4 regions of the Aminobacter aminovorans genome follow, and region 1 is predicted to be linked to each of the others. Evidence: predicted binding sites of a transcription regulator. Region 1 holds the regulator's gene; each other region holds the start of a gene.

The links. The regulator PhoB, encoded in region 1, activates phosphate uptake and scavenging genes when phosphate is short. The targets are predictions, from matches to a motif close to TGTCATNNANCTGTCAT.
Region 2: a site for PhoB is predicted at 1,308-1,324, ahead of DY201_RS18025 (esterase-like activity of phytase family protein). Genes of this name have one in related genera too.
Region 3: a site for PhoB is predicted at 1,699-1,715, ahead of DY201_RS18395 (glycerophosphodiester phosphodiesterase family protein). Genes of this name have one in related genera too.
Region 4: a site for PhoB is predicted at 1,477-1,493, ahead of DY201_RS19440 (RNA degradosome polyphosphate kinase). Genes of this name have one in related genera too.

Annotation. Positions count from the first base shown of each region.
Region 1 covers NZ_UFSM01000001.1:1,387,903-1,391,644, forward strand. Annotated here, with positions in the region: gene pstA (phosphate ABC transporter permease PstA) at 1-90, shown strand, start outside; gene pstB (phosphate ABC transporter ATP-binding protein PstB) at 115-939, shown strand; gene phoU (phosphate signaling complex protein PhoU) at 979-1,683, shown strand; gene phoB (phosphate regulon transcriptional regulator PhoB) at 1,782-2,471, shown strand; gene DY201_RS06860 (ROK family protein) at 2,501-3,742, opposite strand.
Region 2 covers NZ_UFSM01000001.1:3,646,566-3,650,307, forward strand. Annotated here, with positions in the region: gene DY201_RS18025 (esterase-like activity of phytase family protein) at 1-1,248, opposite strand, end outside; gene DY201_RS18030 (GNAT family N-acetyltransferase) at 1,364-1,894, opposite strand; gene tyrS (tyrosine--tRNA ligase) at 2,053-3,306, shown strand; gene DY201_RS18040 (YhdP family protein) at 3,388-3,742, opposite strand, start outside.
Region 3 covers NZ_UFSM01000001.1:3,719,912-3,723,653, reverse strand. Annotated here, with positions in the region: gene argC (N-acetyl-gamma-glutamyl-phosphate reductase) at 1-543, opposite strand, end outside; gene speB (agmatinase) at 630-1,586, opposite strand; gene DY201_RS18395 (glycerophosphodiester phosphodiesterase family protein) at 1,776-2,846, shown strand; gene DY201_RS18390 (hypothetical protein) at 2,862-3,137, opposite strand; gene rpsI (30S ribosomal protein S9) at 3,263-3,739, opposite strand; gene rplM (50S ribosomal protein L13) at 3,742-3,742, opposite strand, start outside.
Region 4 covers NZ_UFSM01000001.1:3,951,371-3,955,112, reverse strand. Annotated here, with positions in the region: gene DY201_RS19450 (FAD-dependent monooxygenase) at 1-1,144, opposite strand, end outside; gene DY201_RS19445 (zinc-finger domain-containing protein) at 1,160-1,408, opposite strand; gene DY201_RS19440 (RNA degradosome polyphosphate kinase) at 1,561-3,742, shown strand, end outside.

The DNA.
Region 1 (3,742 bases):
TCGGGCGCCATCATCATCCTTCTGATCTTCCTCATGGCGATGAACATCGTCGCCATCGTCCTGCGCCGCCGCTTTGAGCGCCGCTGGTAGGGCATGGACAAGGAGCATCCTGCTATGAACATCATGACCGAAAAATCCCTCGACGACGCGGTGAACGCTGAGATGAACGCCAGAACGAACGAAATCATCAAGATGCGCGGCGACAAGGTGACAGTGCACTATGGCGACAAGCAAGCGCTGTTCGGCGTCGACCTCGATGTCCGCCAGAACCAGGTGACGGCACTGATCGGCCCGTCGGGGTGTGGCAAGTCGACATTCCTGCGCTGCCTCAACCGGATGAACGACACCATCGACAGCGCCAGCGTCGGCGGCAAGATCACTCTCGACAACGAAGACATCTACGATCCCAAGATCGACGTGGTCGAACTGCGTGCCCGTGTCGGCATGGTGTTCCAGAAGCCGAACCCGTTCCCGAAGTCGATCTACGAAAATGTCGCTTATGGCCCGCGTATCCATGGCCTTGCCAAGAACAAGGCCGAGCTCGACATTATCGTTGAGAAGAGCCTGCAGAAAGCCGCCCTGTGGAACGAGGCCAAGGACCGCCTCAACGAGCCAGGCACTGGCCTGTCGGGCGGCCAGCAGCAGCGGCTGTGCATCGCGCGCGCCATCGCCGTCTCCCCCGAGGTGATCCTGATGGACGAGCCCTGCTCGGCGCTCGATCCGATCGCTACCGCGAAGGTCGAAGAGCTGATCGACGAACTGCGCGAGAACTACACGATCGTCATCGTCACCCACTCGATGCAGCAGGCGGCACGCGTGTCGCAGCGTACGGCGATGTTCCATCTCGGCTATCTCGTCGAGGAAGGCCCGACCGACAAGATGTTCACCAACCCCGACGACAAGCGGACGCAGGACTACATTACCGGCCGCTTCGGCTGAGTGAGTTTGCGCCGCCGCACACGAGACGAGGAAGAAATCATGGGCGAACATACAGTCCGGTCCTTTGACGAGGAACTCCAGCACGTCGACCAGCTCATCCGCGACATGGGCGATCTCGCCGGCGCGATGGTGGCAGGCGCCATCCGCGCGCTTCTGTCGTCCGACCAGGCGCTGGCGCAGAACGTCGTTGCCGATGACACGATCATGGATGCCAAGCAGCGCGATCTCGACAATTCGGCGATCACGCTGATCGCCAAGCGCCAGCCGATGGCGCAGGACCTGCGCGCCGTCGTCGGCGCAATCCGCATGGCGGGCGATCTCGAGCGCATCGGCGACCTTGCCAAGAACATCGCCAAGCGTGTAGGCGCCGTCGGCCAGTCGCCGACGCCGCGCAACCTCTCGCATTCGATCGACGCGATGGCGCAACTGGTGCTCGGCCAGGTTCGCGGCGTCGTCGATCTCTATGTCGCGCGCCAGGCCGAGGGCCTGAAGGATCTGCGCGCCGACGACCAGAAGATCGACATCCAGTACACCGCCGTGTTCCGCGAACTCCTGACCTACATGATGGAAGATCCGCGCAACATCACGGCCTGCACGCATCTGCTGTTCTGCGCCAAGAATCTCGAGCGTATCGGCGACCATGTCACCAACATCGCCGAGAACGCCTATTTCGTCGTGACAGGTACGCAGCTGCCGCTGAACCGGCCCAAGGTCGACGAGACCACGACGACGGTTCCGGCCTGAGCATTTCCGCAACCGCATGCGTTTGGCGCGGGGGCGCTGCATAGGTTAAATCAGCGTATGGTCCGGAAGCGACCATGCGCCAGGACAAGGTATAGCCGATGATCGCTCCCAAGGTCATGGTCGTCGAAGACGAAGAGCCGCTGGGCGTGCTGCTTCGCTACAATCTCGAATCCGAAGGTTACCAGGTCGAGGTCGTCACGCGTGGCGACGAGGCCGAGATCCGGCTCCAGGAAAACGTGCCCGATCTTCTGGTGCTCGACTGGATGGTGCCGGCGCTGTCAGGCATCGAACTGTGCCGCCGGCTCAGGATGCGGCCAGACACCGAACGCCTGCCGATCATCATGCTGACCGCGCGCGGCGAAGAGAGCGACCGCGTGCGCGGGCTTTCGACCGGCGCCGACGACTATCTGGTCAAACCGTTCTCGACGCCGGAGTTCATGGCGCGCGTCAAGGCGCTGCTTCGCCGGGCCAAGCCCGAGGTGCTGTCGTCGGTGCTCAAGGTCGGCGACATCATGCTCGACCGCGAGTCGCATCGGGTCTACCGCAAGAAGAGCGAGATCAAGCTCGGCCCGACCGAGTTCCGCCTGCTCGAATTCATGATGCGGCATCCGGGCCGGGTGTTCTCACGCAGCCAGTTGCTCGACAATGTCTGGGGCGAGACGATCTACATCGACGAGCGCACCGTCGACGTCCATGTCGGACGCCTGCGCAAGGCGGTCAACAACGGCCGCATGCCCGACGTGATCCGCACCATCCGCGGTGCCGGCTACGCGATCCGCGAAGACTAGAGACCACGCCTTGTCCGTTTCGCCCCAGGCTAGGCGCCGTCGGTATCGGCGCGGCGTGGGGCGGTGCCTGCGGCAAAGATCTCCTGATCGACGGCAAGCAGGGCGCGCATCATCGCGCCTTCCCGCTTGAGCGGAACCTCGTTGGGTTCGGTGTCGAACGAGATCGCTTTCGAGTGCAGCCCGCCTGCCGTCTTGGCGATGGCTGCGCGTACATGCGGCTCCATGATGTCGAAGGCCGTTGCGCCGACGCCGACGAAGGCGAGGGGGGCGGGGTCGAACAAGGCGAACATCGAGCCTAAACCGAAGCCGATCGCCTCACCGGCCTTGCGGAAGGCCTCGCGCTCGGGACCGTCATGGTCGCGGGCGGCGTCGGCAATCGCTCTGATGTCGTCGTCGGACAGGTCGGCCAGAGGCTCGGCATTCTCGTCGCCAATTCTGGCGTTGCGCCAGATGGCGTAGTTGCCGGCATAAGCCTCGATGCAGCCGCGGCGGCCGCAGCGGCAGAGCGCGCCGTCCGGTCGGTGGACCATGTGGCCGAACTCTGCGCCCGACGATTGCGTGCCGGTAAACAGCTCGCCCTTGACGACCAGGCCCATGCCGATGCCGTGCGACAGAAGGATGGCGATGAAATCGTCGCGATAGCGCACCGGGTCGCGCCAACGCAGCGCTTCGGCGATCATGTTGCAATCGTTTTCGACCGACACCGGTACGCCGAATTCCTTCTCGAACCGGTCGGCGAAAGGCAGGTCGTCATGCTCGGTGATCGGCGACCACAACAGCTTGCGCGAAGCGGCATCGGTGATGCCCTGGACAGCCATGGCGATGCGCAGCACCGGCCCGCCGGAAGCAGCAGCATCGTCGATCAGGCGGCGGATCATGGCGCTGCACTCGTCGAGCAATGCCTCCGCGGTCATCTTCTGGGTCACCAGCCGCTTCGTTTCCTCTGCGGTCGTGTTGCCGGCATAGTCGATGACGGCGGCCGACAGGCTGTTGAGCGAGAGCACGATGGCAACGATCGACGCGGCATTGGGTTCGAGCATCAGCCCAACCTGCGGCCGGCCCCGCTTCATCGAAACCGGCTCGCTGACCTTGGCTTCAGCAAGGATGCCTTCCGATATGAGATCGGAGGAAATCGTCGAGATCGTCGAGTGGCTGAGGCCGGTGGTGGCGGCGATTTCGGTGCGCGACGGCTGGCTGGCACGGCGAACAGCGGATATAACCATGGCGCGGTTGCGCCGTCTCAGATCGTCGTGACGTATGCCGACCGACAT
Region 2 (3,742 bases), 2.3 Mb from region 1:
GATGTGGGTGTCGTCGACGAGATCGACGTTCTCGATGGTGTTGAAAGGCATGTCGTAGAAGCCCTCGCCGCCGCCCTGGCGCTTCTTGTTGTCGGGATCGGCGATGTTCATCAGGTCGATGTAGCCAATCTTGCGGACCGCGCCGCCGACATTGGCGTCGGACATCTCGATCTTGTAGATCCGCTTGAACAGAGCCGGGTTGGCGAAGCAGTCCGGCTGCGGGTTCTTGGCATCGGCGCATTTCTTGGCGGCGACACCTGCACCCTGGTCGCGCTCGATGACGAGGGCTGTGGTGGCATCGATCATGTTGAAGTCGCCGATGGCATCGCCGCCGGCCGACAACGGATAGAGCCAGCTGCGGCCGGTCCATTCCTTTTTGGCGACGTCGAACTCGATGACGCGCAGCGCACGGTTGCCTTCGGCCTGCTCCATGGTGCCGTCTTCCTTGAACAGCGCGCCTTCGAGCAGGCCGTAGAGCTTGGAGCCGTCCTTCGACTGGGCGAGGCCCTCATAGCCGCCGGAGCGCTTGAGGTTGAAGGCCGGCATCGGCAGCGACGGGTTGGCCTGCAGCGTCAGCGTCGGATGGTCGGGCGACTTGACCGGCTTGCCATCGACGACGGTGCCGACGACGTCGGTCAGCTTGCCGTCGAGATCGAACTTCAGCAGATAGGGGCCGAACTCCTCGCCGACCCAGAAGCCGTCGGCAACCGGCTGGATCGACTCGACGTCGAAATCACCGCCGGTGAGGAAGCGGGTGTCGGAGCCTTCGAGCACGATCGGGAACGGTGCCTTGCGCTCGGGATCGGTCAGGAACAGGGTCTTGATGCGGTTCATCGTCCCCTTGTCCCAGTCGAACGAGATGTGATGCAACATCAAGGCGGCATCGGTGGAGTTCAGCTTGTTGCCGAAGCCGTTGTCCGACAGCGACCAGAACGTGCCGTCACCGACAGCCTTGATGCCTGAGAAGCCCTGGACGGGCTGGCCGTCGAATGGCAGCGACAGGCCGGTCAGGCGCACGCCATCCTTGCCGGGAACGGTGCCGAGGCCTTCGGCGCGCTTGCGGTCGGGAGTGGTGAACTTGCCCGACGTGCGCAGGTGTTCGGGCGCATTTTCGGGAGCTGCGATGATGGTGTTCGCCGGCAGGATCGCGTGACCGGCGAGCGTTGCCTTGAATTCCGTCTCATCCGCGAAGGCGGAGGCGGTGGTGAGCGCGAGAACAGCCGCAGCCAGATAGAGAGAGCGTCGCATGGTGGACCCCGATTGGTTGAAGGAACGCCCTCCAGCTAGGTCCACGCCATGTCGGGCGGGTGACGCCTGGGTGAAACTTTAATGAAGTCCCCGGATGCCGGACGGCAGGGGCCGCCTACCGACTGCGCCGGTCGCTGCTGTTCATGGTGTAGACATGGGCCTGAAGCCCGTTCATCGGACCAGTGTGCTGAAAGCGCATGCCGATCTTTTGCAGCACATTCAGCGACGCCGTGTTGTCGACATGGGCAAAGGCGATGAAGTGATCGCCTATCTTGCGCTCGAAAGAGAAGTTGGCCAAGGCCCCTGCTATCTCGGTGGCATAGCCCTGCCCCCAGAACTGCGGGGCAATGGCATAGCCGAGCTCGAACTGGCCGGTGGCGGCGAAGATCGAGAAACCGGCGCGGCCGATGAAGCGCCCCTCATCGCGCCGCTGCAGCTTGAACTTGGTGACACCGTGCAGCCGGTATTCTTCGGCCCAGCCCGTCATTCGGCCGGCAGCCTCGTCACGTGTCCAAGGCTGGCCGGTGATTGACAGATATCGCGACGCCTGCACGTGCGAATGCAGCCAGACGAGATCGTCCAGGTCCGTGTCGCGCCAGGTCCGGAGCAACAGCCGTGGTGTTTCGAGAACCGTTTCATCTGTCATGTTGCCGTCCATCCGCGCCCTCATTCGTTTCCGGCATCACAAGGGACGCTCCTGTCGGTTGGCAATCCTTGTGATTCCTGCGCTTCAGATGCTAAAGCGCTCGCGTCGCCGATCACATGCACGATCTGCCATGCCAATCGTCCGCCGAGAGAGAAACCATGTCCGCCTTCAAGTCCGATTTCCTGCGCACCCTTTCCGAGCGCGGCTTCATCCACCAGACCTCGGATGACGCCGGCCTCGACGATCTCTTCTGCAAGGAAACCGTGTCGGCCTATATCGGCTTCGACCCGACGGCTTCGAGCCTGCACGCCGGCGGCCTGATCCAGATCATGATGCTGTACTGGATGCAGAAGACCGGCCATCGCCCCGTGCCGCTGATGGGCGGCGGTACCGGCATGGTCGGCGACCCGTCGTTCAAGGACGAGGCGCGCAAGCTGATGACGCCCGAGTTGATCCAGTCCAACATCGACGGCATCAAGCAGGTGTTTTCGAACTACCTGACCTTCGGCGACGGTCCGCGCGATGCAATGATGGTCAACAACGCCGAGTGGCTCATGCCGCTCAACTATCTCGAATTCCTGCGCGATGTCGGCCAGCACTTCTCGGTCAACCGGATGCTGAGCTTCGATTCCGTCAAGCAGCGTCTCGACCGCGAGCAGTCGCTGTCGTTCCTCGAATTCAACTACATGATCCTGCAGGCCTACGACTTCGTCGAACTCAACAAGCGCTACGGCCTGCGCCTGCAGATGGGCGGCTCCGACCAGTGGGGCAACATCGTCAACGGCATCGACCTTGGCCACCGCCTCGGCACGCCGCAGCTCTACGCCCTGACCTCGCCGTTGCTGACGACCTCTTCCGGCGCCAAGATGGGCAAGTCGATGAACGGTGCCGTCTGGCTCAATGCCGACATGTTGTCGCCCTATGATTTCTGGCAGTATTGGCGCAACACCGAGGACGCCGATGTCGAGCGCTTCCTGAAGCTCTACACGGCGATGCCGCTCGACGAGATTGCGCGCCTGGCAGCTCTCGGCGGGGCGGAGATCAACGACGCCAAGAAGGTGCTGGCGACCGAAGTGACCGCGATGCTGCATGGCCGCACTGCTGCCGAGCAGGCGGCCGAGACGGCGCGCAAGACGTTCGAGGAAGGCGCGCTTGCCGACACGCTGCCGACGGTAGAGGTACCAGGCGACGAGCTTAAGGCCGGCATCGGACTGCTGTCGCTGGTCGTTCGCGCCGGGCTTGCAGCGTCCAACGGCGAAGCACGCCGTCACGTCCAGGGTGGCGCTGTACGCATCAACGACCAGTCGGTCAATGACGAGCGCCGCGCGGTGACGACGGCCGACCTGACGCCGGAAGGCGTGGTCAAGCTGTCGCTCGGCAAGAAGAAGCACATCCTGGTGCGCCCGGCCTAGCTGGCAGCACCCCGCAGGTACTGAAAATGGCCGGCACTGCCGGCCATTTTCATATCCGGAGATGCGGGCCGCGTTGCGCGCTCAGTACTCGAAGATCGCGCGGAAGATGCCGGGTGCGATGACCGACAGCGGATTGACGTGCAGCTTGGGCGCGTTGGCGTCGCCCGACAGCTTGTAGGTGACGCCGATCAGGCCGCGGTCGCGGCCATTGCCCAGGATGACGCCGACGAGCGGCAGCTCGCCGAAGATGCGGTTGAGGCCATAGGCCGGCATGAAGGTGCCGGTCATGTTCATCTGGCCCTGCTGGTCATAGAGCACGCCCTGGAATGTCGTGCCGATCAGCGGCCCGCGCAGGACGCCGTTTTCCAGGGCCAGATATTTCGATCGCTTGTCGATCTGCGCGAAGCCCCGCTCGAAGACGACACGCGACGTGTCG
Region 3 (3,742 bases), 2.3 Mb from region 1:
CATCAGTGGCAGGCCATAGAGGAAATGCGGCGAAGCGATGTGGTCGGGGCGGGAGGCGTCCTCCATCTGGCCGATCATCTGCTTGCCGCCGCCGGTGTAGCCGGAAACGGCGTTGACGCTGACCGGATAGTCGGCGGGGAGGGTGCCGGCCGCCACAAGCGGACGGATCAGCGAGATCGCGCCGGTCGGATAGCAGCCGGGGTTGGCGACCAGCCGGGCATCGGCGATGCGCTTGCGCTGGGCAGCGTCCATCTCGGCAAAGCCGTAGGCCCAGTCGGGGTGGACGCGATGCGCCGTCGACGTGTCGATGATGCGGGTCGAATTGTTGCCCTCGAGGATGCGCACAGCTTCCTTCGAGGCATCGTCGGGCAGGCAAAGGATGGCGACATCAGCCTCATGCAGGCGCTCGGCCCTGAGGTCGACGTTGCGGCGTTCTGCTTCCGGGATCGACAACACGTCGAGGTCGTCGCGGGCAGCGAGACGCGTGCGGATCTGGAGGCCGGTGGTGCCGTGTTCGCCGTCGATGAATATTTTCGGTGTCATTGTTCTGCCGTCCGTCGAAAAATTCGTTATTTCAGTCAGTTATGGCCAAATTCGGACTCAGGTCCGCAGGCTCTTGATTCAGTCCCTCAGGCCTTGTCGCGCGCCTTCCTCTCGGCCAGCAGACCAAGATAATGCATCGCGACCGTCGAGCCGGCGATTGCCGTAATATCGGCATGGTCATAGGCCGGCGCAACCTCGACGACGTCGGCGCCGACGATGTCGATCTGGGTCATCTGGCGCAGCACCGACAGGATCCTGGCCGAGGACGGCCCGCCCGCCACCGGCGTGCCGGTTCCCGGCGCATAGGCCGGGTCGAGACAGTCGATGTCGAAGGTGACATAGGTCTTCTTGCCGCCGGTGCGTTCGGCGATCGCATAGGCGATGTCGGCGGCGCGCATCTCCTCGACCTCGTGGCCGTAGAGGATCTTGATGCCGCAGTCGTCGGGTGCATGCGTGCGAATGCCGATCTGGATCGAGCGGTCGGGGTCGATGATGCCGTCCTTGACGGCACGGGCCACGAACGAGCCATGGTCGATGCGCTTGCCGTCGTCAGGCCAGGTGTCCTGGTGGGCGTCGAACTGCACCAGCGCCATCGGGCCGTGGATCGCCGCATGCGCCTTCAGCACCGGCCAGGTCACGAAATGGTCGCCGCCAAGCGTCAAAAGGAAAGCGCCCGATTTCAGGATCTTGGCCGCCTCGCGTTCGATCGTTGCCGGTGTCTTCTGGTGATTGCCGCTGTCGAGCAGGCAGTCGCCATAGTCGATGACGGCGAGGTCGTCGAACAGGTCGCGGCTGAACGGGTATTGCGGATCGCAATCGAAGATCGCCGAGGCGCGGCGGATGGCCTGTGGGCCGAAGCGCGCGCCCGGCCGGTTGGTGACGGCGGCGTCGAAGGGGATGCCCCAGACGACCGCGTCGGCGCCGGCGACGTTCTTCGAGTATTTGCGGCGCATGAAGGACAATGCCCCTGCATAGGTCGGATCACCCGAGCGCCCCTTGGGGGTGCGTGCGGTAAAGGCGTGATCGATCGACGAAGAGGGCATGGGCAGTCTCCTTGTTCGGTCTTTCGGAATTTCGAGGCGCAAGAACTACAGAAGCCTGCCACAACATGCCAGCCCCATGGCGAATTGCGTGTGACAGCTGCATTCATCGCCCTGTCATCGACCTTTCACGCCCATGTCATCGCCGCCTTCTAGGTCGTTCCCAGCATCTTCAGCCATGGAGCGATTCCCATGCGGGCAGTTCTGGGAGGCGCAGTCTCGGTCTTGCTGACCCTCGGTCTGGCGACATCCGGCCATGCCGGTTCTCGTTCCGAAGAGATTCTCGCGCGCTTCGAAAATGCCAATCAGTGGCGCGACCATGTGATGGTCGTGGCGCACAGGGCAGGTGGCCTGCAGGACGGCAAGCGGCGCTTTGCCGAAAACTCCATCGCCGCCCTGCATGATGCGATCTCGCTCGGTGCCGAGATGGTCGAGATCGACATCCGCCGCTCAGCCGACGGCGAGCTGATCGTCATGCATGACAGCTGGCTCGACCGCACCACCGACTGCAAGGGCGAAGTCGTCACCCGTGCGATGGACGAACTCAGGAAATGCCGGCTGGTCGTCGAGGGTACCGGCAACGTCACCGCCGAGCCGGTGCCGACCCTGAGGGAATATCTCTCGGTTGCCAGGGGCAAGATCCTGGTCAATCTCGACAACAAGCTCGAAACCGCCGATCTCGTCGACATGGTTGCGCTGGCGCGCGCCATGGAGATGGAAGAGCAGGTGGTGGTCAAGGCGAACCTCTGGAATGCCGAGCGTGTCGCTACCGTCAAGGCTGTGATGGCGCGGGTGGGGCAGGGCTTCCAGTTCATGCCGATCATGGCCGACGATGCGGTGCGTGACCCGGCTTTCGTTGAGGCATCGGGCAAGGCTTTCGCCGCCAATGCCTTGGAGATGATTGCCTGGCGCGGCGACGCCGAAAGCATGACCGTGTCTGGCGGGCCGTTGTTTTCGGTCAAGGTCAAGGCTGCGGCCGTTCGTGGCGACTGGCACATCTGGGTCGACACCCATGCCATCGTCAACAAGCCGGGCGGCTATCTTGCCGGCGGCCGCGGCGACGAACTGGCGGTTGCTGCCGGCTTCCCCAACGAGGTGTTCGGCTTCTGGGTCGAACGTGGCGCGACGATGATCCAGACCGACGAGCCGCGTGCAGCCATCAACTGGCTGGCCGCCAATGGCTATCGCGTGCCTTATGCCGAGGTCGAGAAACCCGTGGCCTCTGTCGCAGGGACGGGCGCCTCTCAGCTGCCGACCAACTGACGTCGCGGGAAGGGGCTAATACGCTCTCGAGCCCCGTAGCGCCTTGCGCCGGTCCTTGAGCGAATATTTCGAGCCGCCCTCCTTAAGAAGCTGCTTGCCCTTTTTCCTGCAGTGACTGTCTGCTTTGCCTGCGGCCTTTCGTGCGTCGGCACCCTTTTCGATCGCCTTGTCGTAGGCGCGCATCCAGCAGCTGTCGAACGAGGTTGCCCGCTTGAGAAACTTGTTCGAAGCGGCCTCGGCTGGGGCTGCGACGAAGGATATGGCTAATGCCAGTGCGAGCATGCGGAGCATGGCGGTCTCCCCGGGCGGCCTGAAGTTTGCGCTTCCAAGCATAAGCCAGGCACGCCGGAACGACATGCAGAAAAGAAAAAGGCCGCCCGAAGGCGGCCTTTTCCAAAATCCGGACTGCGAAACGCTTAGCGCTTCGAGAACTGGAACGAACGGCGGGCCTTGGCCTTACCGTACTTCTTACGCTCGACGACACGGCTGTCGCGGGTCAGGAAGCCGCCCTTCTTGAGCACGCCGCGCAGCGTCGGCTCGTAGTAGGTCAGCGCCTTGGAGACGCCGTGACGAACAGCGCCGGCCTGGCCCGAGAGACCGCCGCCAACGACGGTGGCGATGACGTCGTACTGGCCGACGCGGGCAGCCGCGACGATCGGCTGGTTCAGGATCATCTGCAGCACGGGGCGCGCGAAGTAAGTCGCGAATTCCTTGCCGTTGACGATGATCTTGCCGGTGCCTGGCTTGATCCAGACGCGAGCAATGGCGTTCTTGCGCTTGCCGGTGGCATAGGCGCGGCCGCTCTTGTCGAGCTTCTGGACGTGGACCGGAGCTGCCGGCTGTGCGGCTGCAGCGACGGTGCCGAGTTCTGCGAGCGAGCTGAGATCAGCCATGAT
Region 4 (3,742 bases), 2.6 Mb from region 1:
ACAGGTTGCGTGCGAGCGCCACGGGCCCGCTCGCATGCCAGGCGAAATGGTTGAGCGCGCCGCGCCGGGCCACCTTGGCGACGCGGATCTTGCGCGCCGCTTCCCACTGCGAAAGCACGGCCGCCATATTCGAGGCCGCCATGTTCGAGGCCGTAACGACGGCGTCGGCCAGCGTGCAGGCATCCTCGATCGCCATGGCCGCGCCCTGGGCGGCAAAGGGCGTCATGGCGTGCGCCGCATCGCCGATCAGCACGATGCCGGATGCCGAGGTCCAGGGTCGGGTCGGATCGACTGTGTGCAGCGGCCACACCGTCCACGGCCCGGCCTCCTGGACAAGCCTGGAGAGCGCAGCGGAGGTGCCCTGCATGGCGCGCCGCAGCGCATCGGCATCGGTTTCGCCGGACCATTGCTCCGCGATCGCTGTGCCTGGGGTGAAGGCGACGAGATTGACCGCATGGCCGGCGCGGACCGGATAGGCGACGAGATGGAAGCCCGGATGCAGGAAGGTCGTGACAGTCGCAAGCGAGGTCAGTGCGGCGAACTGCCGGCCGAGCTCGCTGTCGACGGGGATCGTCGTGCGCCAGGCGAGCTCGCCCGAGAACCGGCTCTTTTCATGCGGGCCGACAAGGCGTCGGCTGTCCGACCAGACGCCGTCGGCGGCAACGAACAGGCCGGTCTGCTCGTGGGAGACGATGCCGCCTTGCATCACCGACACGCTGAGGCCGTCCGCCCGCGCCTCGACCGTGTCCACGGTCGCTCCGGTGGCGATCTCGATCAGCGGGCTTTGGCTTGCGCGTGCCAGCAGCGCCGACTGCAGATCGGCGCGATGGGCGACGAGGTAAGGGGCTTTCCAGCGTCGCTCGGCCGCAGCGCCAAGCGGCACGCGGGCGCGCTCGACAAGCGTTGCCGCGTCGCGCAGCACCACCGCTTCGGGGCGCACGGCAGCGGCGCTGACGAGGTCGAGCACGCCGAGGCGGTCGAGAATGCGGGTGGCATTGGGAGAGATCTGGAGGCCGGCGCCGACTTCTTCGAGCACCGGCGAGCGTTCACGGATGCGGACGCGGACGCCATGCCGGGCAAAGGCAAGTGCTGCGGTCAGTCCGGCGATGCCGGCGCCTGCAATGACGACCGGCCGCGATTGCATGATCGTGCTGGGGTCTTAGGCGGCGCGGTCGACGACGTAGAGGCTACCCGCCGGCTGGGTCTCGGTCGCCTTCAGCTTCGAGGAGTAGCGATACAGCGTCGAGCAATAGGGGCAGACCTTCTCGGCGTCGGCGCCCATGTCGAGGAACACATGCGGATGGTCGAACGGTGCCGTGGCGCCGACGCACATGAATTCCTTGACGCCGATCTCGATCACGGCATGTCCAGCGTCGTTCTGGAAGTGGGGGATGGAGCCGCCGGCCATGGTATTTTCCCTTCTAAGGAACCTTGTTGCAGAGCGTTTGTATCATAAGCGGCGGGTTTGCAAGATGCTGAAATGAAACTGTCGCAATTGCCTGTCAGAGGATAAGTTGAGCCGGATAAGCGGCGGAACGCGGCAGTGGGGAAGGTTTGTTTATGAATCAGTTGAAGCCGGTCCATACCGATTTCGTCAACGACAAGTCGCCGACCGGGGCCATCGATGGCAATCCGGATCGCTTCGTCAACCGCGAGTTTTCCTGGCTGCAGTTCAACCGGCGTGTGCTCGAGCAATCGCAGAACCCCACCCATCCGCTGCTCGAACGCGTCCGCTTCCTGTCGATCTCGGCCGGCAATCTCGACGAGTTCTTCATGGTCCGCGTCGCCGGTCTCGCCGGGCAGGTGCGCGAGGGCATCACCATCCGCAGCGCCGACGGCCGCACGCCTGAACAGCAGCTCGACCAGTTGCTGCACGAGGTCGAGCGGCTGCAGGAGGACCAGCAGAAAAGCCTCGCCAGCCTGCTGGAACTGCTCAAGCGCGAAGGCATCGAGACCATCGCTTCGGCAGACCTGACCAAGGAAGAGCGTAATTGGCTCGAAGATCACTTCATGGGGCAGATCTTCCCCGTCTTGACGCCGTTGTCGATCGACCCGGCGCACCCGTTCCCCTTCATCCCCAATCTCGGCTTCTCGATCGCCCTGCAGCTGCGCCACCGCAAGAGCGGCGAGGAGATGACGGCGCTGCTGCGCCTGCCGGTCGCCCTCAAGCGCTACATCCGCTTGCCCGACCGCAAGCGCTCGGTGCGCTTCATCCCGATCGAGGAAACGGTCAACCTGTTCATCGGCAAGCTCTTTCCCGGCTATGAGGTCAAGGGCTCGGGCACCTTCCAGATCATCCGCGACAGCGATATCGAGGTCGAGGAGGAGTCGGAGGATCTTGTCCGGCTGTTCGAGACCGCGCTCAAGCGCCGCCGCCGCGGCTCGGTGATCCGCGTCGAATTCGACAGCCTGATGCCGGCCGAGCTGCGCGAATTCGTCGCCGGCGAGCTCGGTGTCGCCGCCAACCGCATCAGCGTGCTGAACGGGCCGCTGGCGATCAACCAGATCTCGGAGATCGTCTCGCTCGCGCGTGACGACCTCAAGTTCCCGCCCTTCAACCCGCGCTTTCCCGAACGCATCCGTGATCACCGCGGCGACTGCTTCGCGGCAATCCGCGAGAAGGACTTCGTCGTCCATCACCCTTACGAATCCTTCGACGTCGTCGTGCAGTTCCTGCGCCAGGCGGCGATCGATCCGGAAGTGGTGGCGATCAAGCAGACGCTCTACCGCACGTCAAACGACAGCCCGATCGTGCGCGCGCTCGTCGACGCTGCCGAGGCCGGCAAGTCGGTGACCGCACTGGTCGAGCTCAAGGCGCGTTTCGACGAGGAGGCCAACATCCGCTGGGCCCGCGATCTCGAGCGCGCCGGCGTGCAGGTTGTGTTCGGTTTCCTCGAACTCAAGACCCACGCCAAGATGTCGCTGGTGGTGCGCCGCGAGGACGGCCGCCTGCGCAACTACGTCCATCTCGGCACCGGCAACTACCACCCGATCACCGCGCGCATCTATACCGACCTGTCGTTCTTCACCACCGATTCGGCGATCGCGCGTGACGTGGCGCATATCTTCAACTTCATCACCGGCTATGCCGAGCCGGCCGACGAGATGTGCATCGCGCTGTCGCCCTACACGCTGCGCAGCCGCATCCTCAAGCACATCGCCGACGAGGTCGAGCACGCCCGTGCCGGCCGGCCGGCGCAGATCTGGATGAAGATGAACTCGCTTGTCGATCCCGACGTGATCGACGCGCTCTATGACGCCAGCCGCAGCGGCGTCGAGATCGATCTGGTGGTGCGCGGCATCTGCTGCCTCAGGCCGCAGGTCCCCGGCCTGTCGGAGAACATCCGCGTCAAGTCGATCGTCGGCCGCTTCCTCGAGCACAGCCGCATCTATTGCTTCGGCAATGGCCATGGCCTGCCCTCGGACGAGGCGATCGTCTATATCAGCTCGGCCGACCTGATGCCGCGCAACCTCGACCGCCGCGTCGAATGCATGGTGCCGATCGCCAAACATTCGACCGTGCACGAGCAGGTGCTGGGCCAGGTCATGCTGGGAAATATCATGGACAACCAGCAAAGTTTCGAAGTATTGGCGGATGGAACCTCGCGGCGGATAACGCTCGACGAGGGCGAAGAGCCGTTCAATGCGCAGGAATATTTCATGACCAATCCGAGCCTCTCCGGACGGGGTGACGCGCTGAAGTCTCACGCGCCCAAACGCATTGCCCAGTTCAAGCGCCGCA